4 regions of the Mesorhizobium sp. M0678 genome follow, and region 1 is predicted to be linked to each of the others. Evidence: predicted binding sites of a transcription regulator. Region 1 holds the regulator's gene; each other region holds the start of a gene.

Region 1 (2,202 bases):
ATACCCGACGTATTGGTCTCGGAGGACGCGCGGCTGGTCGCGCTGCCGATCGGCAGCGGTGAACTCGCGGTCAACCGGGCACGCCCGAATGAGTTCACCATCGACAACTGGAAACGCGCGCTCACATCAGAGGCCATCGTCGCGCCGGAAACACCTGGAAAGAACGACCCGCAATTCGACATTGCCGATCCGGCCGACCTACCGCCGGGCATGCCGTTCATTTGCACGGACGGCCTCTGCCTTGCCAGGCATCCATCCGGCGCGATCATCGCGCAAGCCAAGGACCGCGATACTGCGCGGCCAGCCTGCGCCTTTGCCAGCTTGATCGTCATCGACGACGCCACCGCCCATAACCCCTGCTACTACGACCGGCTGGTCCTCGTCGTCACCAAACGGCAACTGGCGCGCGCGGGAAGTGCCGCCGTCTATTTCGATCCACAAGCGGCAACACGCGCCGAGATCCGCTTCGCCGTCAAAAAATCATACCGGCCCTGGCACGTGCAGCGGAAATTTTCACGCGCGGCACGGGGCCTGCCGCCATACCGCAGGGCCGACAACCCCAAAGCCGGCGCCAAGGGCGGAGCTCAGTAGCGGCGGATCAGTCCGACGAGCTTGCCCTGCACCTTGACCCTGTCTGGTCCGAAGATGCGCGTCTCGTAGGCCGGATTGGCGGCTTCCAGGGCGATCGAGGCGCCCTTGCGGCGGAACCGCTTCAGCGTCGCTTCCTCCTCGTCGACCAGTGCCACCACGATCTCACCGGGGCTCGCCGTATCGGCATTGCGGATGATCACCGTGTCGCCGTCGAAAATGCCAGCCTCGATCATCGAATCGCCTTTGACCTCGAGCGCATAATGCTCGCCGCCCATGATCATATCCGGCGGCACCGAAATCGAATGCGTCTGGTGCTGGATGGCATCGATCGGCACACCGGCCGCGATGCGGCCCATTACCGGGATCGAAACGGCGGCGACGACATCGTCGTCATTGCCGGCTGCAGGGACACGCGACGATGTCGGCTTGCCCTGCCGAGGGGCGCCTTGCCCAAGGCTGCCCTGGATGACACTCGGCGAGAACTTGCGTGCCGCATTGAGGCCGGGGGCGATCGAGTCAGGCAGGCGTAGCACCTCCAGCGCACGGGCCCGGTTGGGCAAACGGCGAATGAAGCCGCGCTCCTCCAGCGCCGTAATCAGCCGGTGGATTCCGGATTTGGAAGCCAGATCGAGCGCTTCCTTCATCTCGTCGAATGAAGGCGGGATACCGCTTTCCTTCAACCTTTCGTGGATGAACATAAGCAGTTCGTGTTGTTTGCGTGTCAGCATAGCGACCCCCAACAGAATCAGAAAAACAAACCCAGAACAAACACTATCTGTTCCAGTTGTGTTCCGCAACTGTTTAAAGTTTAATGAATGCGTTAAGGCTCGGGAAACAAACGACGTCCCTACCGGCGTACCGCATTTTCACCGCCGCGAGCCTCATCGCCTTGATTCTGCTTTCGTTTGCGCCCTTCTGGCCTCCTAGAAGGCGGCACTGGCATCGGCCGTCGGTCGGCAAAAGGCACGGAATTGAACCCGTATCGACTGTGCGGTTTGGTCAATGCACCGTGAACGAAACGAATTCAAAACGCCAACCTCGGGTTAAGTCCCGGTTTCCACCGCCTGGTCAGGCTGCTTCTCGCCGGTGGAGCCTTGCTGCGCGCAACCAGGTAATGGAAGAACAGTCGATGCGTGTCCGGCGTTGCGTTGGATCTTGGGGGAGCAGACAAATCATGACAGGAATTCCCGATCTCGTGGCCATAAAGGCGATGGATGCCGCGGATCCGTTGCGCGCGATGCGCGACCGCTTTGTGTTGCCGCAAGGAGTGATCTATCTCGACGGCAATTCGCTAGGAGCTGCTTCACGTGCCGCTTTCGATGAACTGCACAAGGCCGCGACCGAAGAATGGTCGCATGATCTCATCCGCGCATGGAACACGGCCGGCTGGTTCAACATGCCGCTTGAACTTGGCGACCAGCTCGGGCGCCTGATCGGTGCCGCGGCCGGCCAGACGGTGGTCTGCGACACGACATCGGTCAACATCTACAAGCTGCTGCACGCCGCCATGGCCATGCGACCGGAGCGGCAGGTCATCGTCGCCGAGGGCGATAGTTTTCCGACGGACCTCTACATGGCCGAGGGTGTGGTTTCGACGCGAAAAGATACGCT
Region 2 (2,202 bases), on a different contig from region 1:
GCGTGCCGCCGTTGCGTGCGATCGCCTCGAGGCTTGCGGCGCCGGACTTGTCAGGGCTTGAAAGGGTCATCGGGGTCCTCAAAATGTCGAGGGAACAGCATCGACGTTAGTCGTCGCCGCTCCGGCACACCCCAAACCCTATTCGCCCATATCGCTGGGAATGGTAACCCCCGGCCAGATTTTGTGCAATGCACAATAAACCACGACCCGCCAGAAAATTTGCTTGGGCGTTCCCCGAACCGGCACGGTAAGCCGTCACTTCCGCGGCGCGACCCAGATCTCGGCGTGGAGCCTTCTGGTCGCCAGGCCGCGGGCGATCGCTTCGGCGCTGCGGGCATTCTTCGACAGCGCGGCGGCCTGTCGCTTGCTGATCACCAAGCCTTCGGCGAGAGCGCGATTTCCGGCAAAGACCCGTGACAGGAACGGCGCGCGGCTGCCGCGTGCCCGCGAAAATCGCGCCGCCATGGTTTGCCTCGCCGTATGAGCGACGACCTCGTCGATCCAGCCCTCCCCCAGCCGCGCGCCCGGTTCCAGCAAAAGCAGCCAATCGCCCTTGGCCTGCCTGATGCCGGCGGCGATGCCGCCGCTGACATAGTGGCAGCCGGCATGTTCGGCGACGCGGTGCGTCTGATCGGTCGAGCCGGTATCGCAGACGAGAACGTCGCGCACCACGCCTTCGACCGCGCCGCCGATCAGCGAGGCGAGCGTGCGGGCAAGGCCCTCCTCGTCATTCAGGGTTTCGATCAGGACGCTGAGCATGTTTAGCCGAATAGCGGAAAGCGGTGGGCAGCGCCAGTTTTTGCGGCGCGCCGCGAGAAAGTTCTTGCTTTGTTCTCATCGATACGATAGGAATACATTCATGAGCAGAGCGATTCGACAGCGGGCGGACAGTCCCTGGGAAAGGGCCAAAATGGAACAGATCGTGCGTGCCGACATTGCCGCCTTCGGCGCTGGCAGGGCCGAGATGGCGAATGCGATGATCGAGCAGAGCGGCATGCGCGTCCGTCCCGACCGCAATCGCGGCAGGTCGGCGGGCATCAATCCGTCCGGCCGTTTCGAGCCGGTCAGCCGGCACGTGTTCGACGACGGCTGGAATTCGCTGGAGGAGCTGCCGCCGTTCAAGACCGAGGTACAGGTCGAGAAGCCGCGCACCATCATCACCCGCAACGAATCGCCCGACATCTCCTTCGACCGCTCGATCAACCCCTATCGTGGCTGCGAACATGGCTGCGTCTATTGTTTCGCGCGGCCGACGCACAGCTTCATGGGGCTGTCGCCGGGGCTGGATTTCGAATCGAAGCTGTTTGCCAAGCCGGATGCGGCGCGGCTGCTCGACAAGGAATTGTCCAGGGATAATTACCAGCCGCGCACCATCGCCATCGGCACCAATACCGATCCCTACCAGCCGATCGAGAAGCAATACCGGATCATGCGCGAGATCCTCGAAGTGCTGGAGGCGCGCGGCCATCCGGTCGGCATCGTCACCAAATCGGCGCTGGTGACACGTGACATCGACATTCTGTCGCGCATGGCCGAGCGCGGGTTGGCCAAGGTGGCGCTGTCGGTGACGACATTGGACAGGATGCTGGCCAGAACGATGGAGCCGCGCGCGTCGACGCCGACCAAGCGGCTGGAGGCGATCAGGCAGCTTTCGGATGCCGGCATACCGGCCTCGGTGATGGTCGCGCCGATCATCCCCGGACTGACCGACCCGGAGATGGAGCGCATCCTCGATTCGGCACGGGCAGCGGGTGCGCGCGAGGCCGGTTATGTGCTGCTGCGCCTGCCGCTGGAGGTCGCGCCAATCTTCAAGGACTGGCTGCTGCGCCATTATCCCGATCGCTATCGCCACGTCATGTCGCTGATCCGTTCGATGCGCGACGGCAAGGACTACGATTCGGAATGGGGCAAGCGCATGAAAGGCTCCGGTCCCTATGCCTGGCAGATCGGCCGGCGTTTCGAGATCGCTGCCAAACGGCTCGGCCTCAACGCCGAGCGGCGCTCGCTCAGGACCGACCGGTTCGTCCCCGCTGCCAAGGCAACCGAGCAGCTGATGCTGCTGTGACAAAGCGTCTCGCGCCAGCCGGTTGAAACGGCCGGCAACAGGCAAAAATCCCGTCCGGCCTGTCCTGTCCCCGGGCTTGCAGACGGTAGCCCCTCCTGGTCCGGTGCCCCGCCCGACCCGGAGGGACTTGCGGAGAA
Region 3 (2,202 bases), 200 kb from region 1:
CAGGCGCAGCTTGCGCACCGCGCTCTTGCGCGACACTTCCTTTTCCTGGCGGCGGCGCACCCGCTCGTCGGCGCGCGCGATCACCCATTCGAGCAGTTTCGAAGCTTCCTGCGGATTGTCGGCCAGCCAGTGGTCGAACGGGTCGCGGATGGCGCTTTCGACGATGCGGATCGCCTCGATCGTCGCCAGCCTGTCCTTGGTCTGGCCGACGAATTCCGGTTCGCGGATGAACACCGACAGCATGCCCGCCGCCGAGATCATCACATCCTCGGAAGTGACGATCGAGGCGCGCTTGTTGCCGACCAGGTCGGCGTAGGCGCGCAAGCCGCGCGTCAGCACGTTGCGGAACCCGGCCTCATGCGTGCCGCCCTCCGCGGTCGGGATGGTATTGCAATAGGAATTGATAAAACCGTCGCCGCCGAACCAGGTCACCGCCCATTCGAGCGAACCGTGGCCGCCCTGCTTCTCGCTCTTGCCGGCAAACATTTCACGGGTCACCTGGAATTCGTCGCCGAGCGAGGCTTTCAGATAATCCTTGAGGCCGCCCGGAAAATGGAATTCTGCCTTGGCCGGCGTCGTGTCCTTTTCCTTGATCAGCGACGGATCGCAGGTCCAGCGGATTTCGACACCGCCGAACAGATAGGCCTTTGACCGCGCCATGCGGTAGAGCCGCGCCGGCTCGAAAGCAGCACCCTTGCCGAAAATCTGCTCGTCTGGATGGAAGCGGATCTTCGTGCCGCGGCGGTTGTGCACCTCGCCGAGCTGCTCCAGGCCGGTCACCGGAACGCCTCGCGAGAAGCGCTGGCGATACAGCTTGCGCCCAATCGCGACCTCGACCTCGAGATGGTCGGACAGCGCGTTGACCACGGAAACGCCTACACCGTGCAGGCCGCCGGACGTCTCGTAAACCTTGCTGTCGAACTTGCCGCCTGAATGCAGCGTCGTCATGATGAGTTCAAGCGCCGGCTTCTTGAATTTCGGGTGCGGATCGACCGGAATGCCGCGGCCGTTGTCGGTTACGGACAGGTATCCGTCTGCGGAAAGCTCGACATCGATGAAGGTCGCATGGCCGGCGACCGCCTCGTCCATCGAATTGTCGATGACCTCGGCAAACAGATGGTGCATCGCCTTGTCGTCGGTGCCGCCAATGTACATGCCCGGGCGGCGGCGCACCGGCTCCAGCCCCTCCAGCACTTCGATATCGGCGGCACTGTAGCTCTCGCTGGCGTCGCGGGGCGCCGGCCGCTTCGCCGCCTGCACAAGCGGATCGGCCGGTCGCGCGGCGGCGCGAGCCGGCTGCGGCTGCTTGTCCAATTTGGCGAAAAGATCGTTATTGTCGTCCATGCCGATCCTGGATTCCGATGCTGCGAATCACCACCCGATACTGCCACGCTTTTCGCGGGCAGGCGACGGAGGTTCCTGTTACGTTCGAGGATAGAGCCTCTTACTGCAAAACCATTCGACAGCCAAGCGGCGGAAATGGGGTCGAAGCTTGGGGCATCGACGCTTTGTAAACCTTGTCCGAAGGTTACGCCGCAAGGTTGGCTGAAAAACGATATCCGCGAACTGTCGCTGACCTAGAATGCAGTGGAACCCTCAAGAGGCTGTCGCTTAAGCATGTTGGATTACAGTTCGCTTCTGCTCGCGGCGGCGCTGTCGGGCACGTGCCTTAGCATCACCATGTTTGCGATCTGGTTCAGCGCGCCACAGGCACGCTTTGTGCTGACGGTGGCCTGCGGCATTCTCGTGCTCGTCGCACATGTCGTGTTGTTTTGGCATTACGCAAGAGATCCAAGCCCCTGGCTTTGCCAGATCGTGCTTGCGCTTCTCAGCCTCGGTTTCCTGATTATCTGCCTGTCGGCCATGCAATATCTCGGCATAGGCGACTACAGGCGCGCCATCTTGCCGACCTTGGTTGCGATGGCTGTTTGCACAGGCGCGACGTATCTCGGATTTGATGGTGTCGGCTTTATTGTCACCTACGCAACGGTAACGGCGCTGCTCTCGCTCATCGGAGCGATGTTCTGGATTGAGGGTGGTCACGATCGCCGGATATTGCTGGTCGTCTCGTTCCTGAGCGGCGTCTGTGCGCTGTCGTTCGGACTTTGCGGCGCGGTCCTGCTGGTCACGGGCCAATGGGTGCTGGGTGTTGCGCCCGACAATTGGGCCGAGCGGGTGAATTCCGTCGTGGCCGTCGCCTGC
Region 4 (2,202 bases), on a different contig from region 1:
CACCATAATGCCCGTTTCGGTATCGCCGGCCATGATGGCGCGCTGGATAGGGGCAGCGCCGCGCCAGCGCGGCAACAGCGATGCGTGACCGTTGAGGCAACCGAGCCGCGGCGCCTCGAGAATGGGTTTGGGTAGAAGCAATCCGTAGGCGACGACCACGGCGACGTCGGCGCGCAAGGCGCGGAACGCCTCCTGCTCCGCCTCGCTCTTCAGCGACACCGGCGACCGCACCTCGATGCCAAGCCGCTCCGCCTCGCGCTGCACCGGCGACGGCGTCAGTTCGAGCCCGCGCCGGCCGCCGGCGCGCGGCGGCTGCGTGTAGACGGCCGTCAACCCGTGCCCGGCCCCGGCAATCGCCCGCAGCGTCGGCACGGAGAATTCAGGCGTACCCATGAAGATGACACGCAGGGGCATTTCGTCGACGCCTACCCCACCATCTTGCCCGGCGCCTTGTCCCTGGCGAGCTTCTTGAATTTCTTGACCACCATGTCGCGCTTCAGCTTGGAGATGTGATCGATGAACAGCACGCCGTTGAGGTGGTCGATTTCATGCTGCAGGCAGGTCGCCATCAGCCCCTCGGCCTCGATCTCCTGCAGCTTGCCGTCGCGGTCGAGAAACTTCACCCGCACCGCCGCCGGACGCTCGACCTCGGCATAGTAATCCGGGATCGACAGGCAGCCTTCCTCGTAGACCGAACGCTGGTCGGAGCTTTCGAGGATTTCGGGATTGATGAAGACGTGCGGTGCCGGCGTCTCGTCCTCCTTGGCCAGGTCGATCACCAGCATGCGCAAGGGTTCGCCAACCTGGATCGCCGCGAGGCCGATACCGGGCGCGTCATACATGGTGTCCAGCATGTCGCCGGCCAGTTTGCGCAGATCGCCGTCGACACGCTCGACCGGTTTTGAAACCTGGCGCAGGACGGGATCGGGGAGGATGATAAGCGGCTTGATCGACATGGCGTCTCACCTAAGACCTCGCCGGAAAAGCGTCAACCGGGGCGCCTTCGGGTCGTTCACGTTTTGATCTGTGCCGGCAGACCGAATCATCTATGCTGTCGACATGAACGATCTGGCCACCATCCTGTCCGAACCTGTCGCCCGCCTCGGCGCCACCACGATCACGCTCGGCCAAGCCCTGGGTTTCGGCGCAATGCTGTTCCTCGGCCTGTTCGTGGCGCTCGTCGTTGCGCTCTGGCGATCGGCCAAGGCGCGTGCAGTGGCGGCCGCCGAAGCCGCCGACCACGCCCGCGACGCCGAGGTGCGGATGGCTGGTATCTTGGCAAGCCAGGCGGAAATGCAGGGCCGCATGGGCGCCATCGCCGAAGTGTTCGGGGCGCGCCAGGCGGAACTGACACAGTCGATCGGCCAGCGTCTCGATGCCATGACCGGCCGCCTGGGCCAGACCATGACCGAGCAGACGAGATCGACGCATGAGAGCCTCGCCAAGCTGCAGGAACGGCTGGCGGTCATCGATATCGCGCAAGGCAACATCCAGTCGCTGGCCGGCCAGGTCGTGCAATTGCAGGCGATCCTTTCCAACAAGCAGACGCGCGGCGCCTTCGGCCAGTCGCGCATGGAAGCCATCGTCGCCGACGGATTGCCGCACGGCGCCTATGAATTCCAGGCGACCTTGTCGAATGGCAGCCGGCCCGACTGCCTGGTGAAGATGCCGAACGGCGCACCGTCGCTTGCCATCGACGCAAAGTTTCCGCTCGAGGCGTGGAATGCCATCCGTGCCGCCGAAGGCGCCGACCTGCAGAAGTCCGCTGCACAGGCTTTCCGCCGCGACATCGAGGTGCATGTCCGGGATATTTCCGAAAAATACCTGATCCAGGGCGAGACGCAGGACACCGCCTTCATGTTCGTGCCCTCAGAATCGGTGTTCGCCGAAATCCATGAGAATTTCGAGGCCGTTGTCCAAAAGGCGCATCGATCGCGGATCGTCATCGTCTCGCCATCGCTTTTGATGCTGTCGATCCAGGTCATCCAGGCAATCCTCAAGGATGCCCGCATGCGCGAGCAGGCACACCTGATCCAGGGCGAGGTTATCCGGCTGATGGAAGACGTCTCCCGGCTCGACGAGCGGGTGCGCAAATTGCAGACGCATTTCGGCCAATCGGCCAAGGATATCGACGACATTCTGGTCTCGACATCGAAGGTGACCAGGCGCGGACAAAAGATCGAGGCGCTGGAGTTTGGCGTG

Evidence for each region. The regulator LexA, encoded in region 1, represses DNA repair genes until DNA is damaged. The targets are predictions, from matches to a motif close to TGTTCNNNNTGTGTTCNG.
Region 2: NKI29_RS09615 (PA0069 family radical SAM protein) is a predicted target of LexA. The motif match lies at 819-836, and genes of this name have one in related genera.
Region 3: parE (DNA topoisomerase IV subunit B) is a predicted target of LexA. The motif match lies at 1,415-1,432, and genes of this name have one in related genera.
Region 4: NKI29_RS03900 (DNA recombination protein RmuC) is a predicted target of LexA. The motif match lies at 1,010-1,027, and genes of this name have one in related genera.

What each region holds. Positions count from the first base shown of each region.
Region 1 is NZ_JAMYPT010000001.1:459,254-461,455, forward strand. It holds partial or broken gene NKI29_RS02175 (ComEC/Rec2 family competence protein) at 1-591, shown strand, start outside; gene lexA (transcriptional repressor LexA) at 585-1,319, opposite strand; gene kynU (kynureninase) at 1,766-2,202, shown strand, end outside.
Region 2 is NZ_JAMYPT010000004.1:133,233-135,434, forward strand. It holds gene NKI29_RS09605 (phytanoyl-CoA dioxygenase family protein) at 1-70, opposite strand, end outside; gene NKI29_RS09610 (glycosyltransferase) at 256-759, opposite strand; gene NKI29_RS09615 (PA0069 family radical SAM protein) at 911-2,065, shown strand.
Region 3 is NZ_JAMYPT010000001.1:254,266-256,467, forward strand. It holds gene parE (DNA topoisomerase IV subunit B) at 1-1,344, opposite strand, end outside; gene NKI29_RS01205 (GGDEF domain-containing protein) at 1,618-2,202, shown strand, end outside.
Region 4 is NZ_JAMYPT010000002.1:97,870-100,071, reverse strand. It holds gene fmt (methionyl-tRNA formyltransferase) at 1-408, opposite strand, end outside; gene def (peptide deformylase) at 426-956, opposite strand; gene NKI29_RS03900 (DNA recombination protein RmuC) at 1,060-2,202, shown strand, end outside.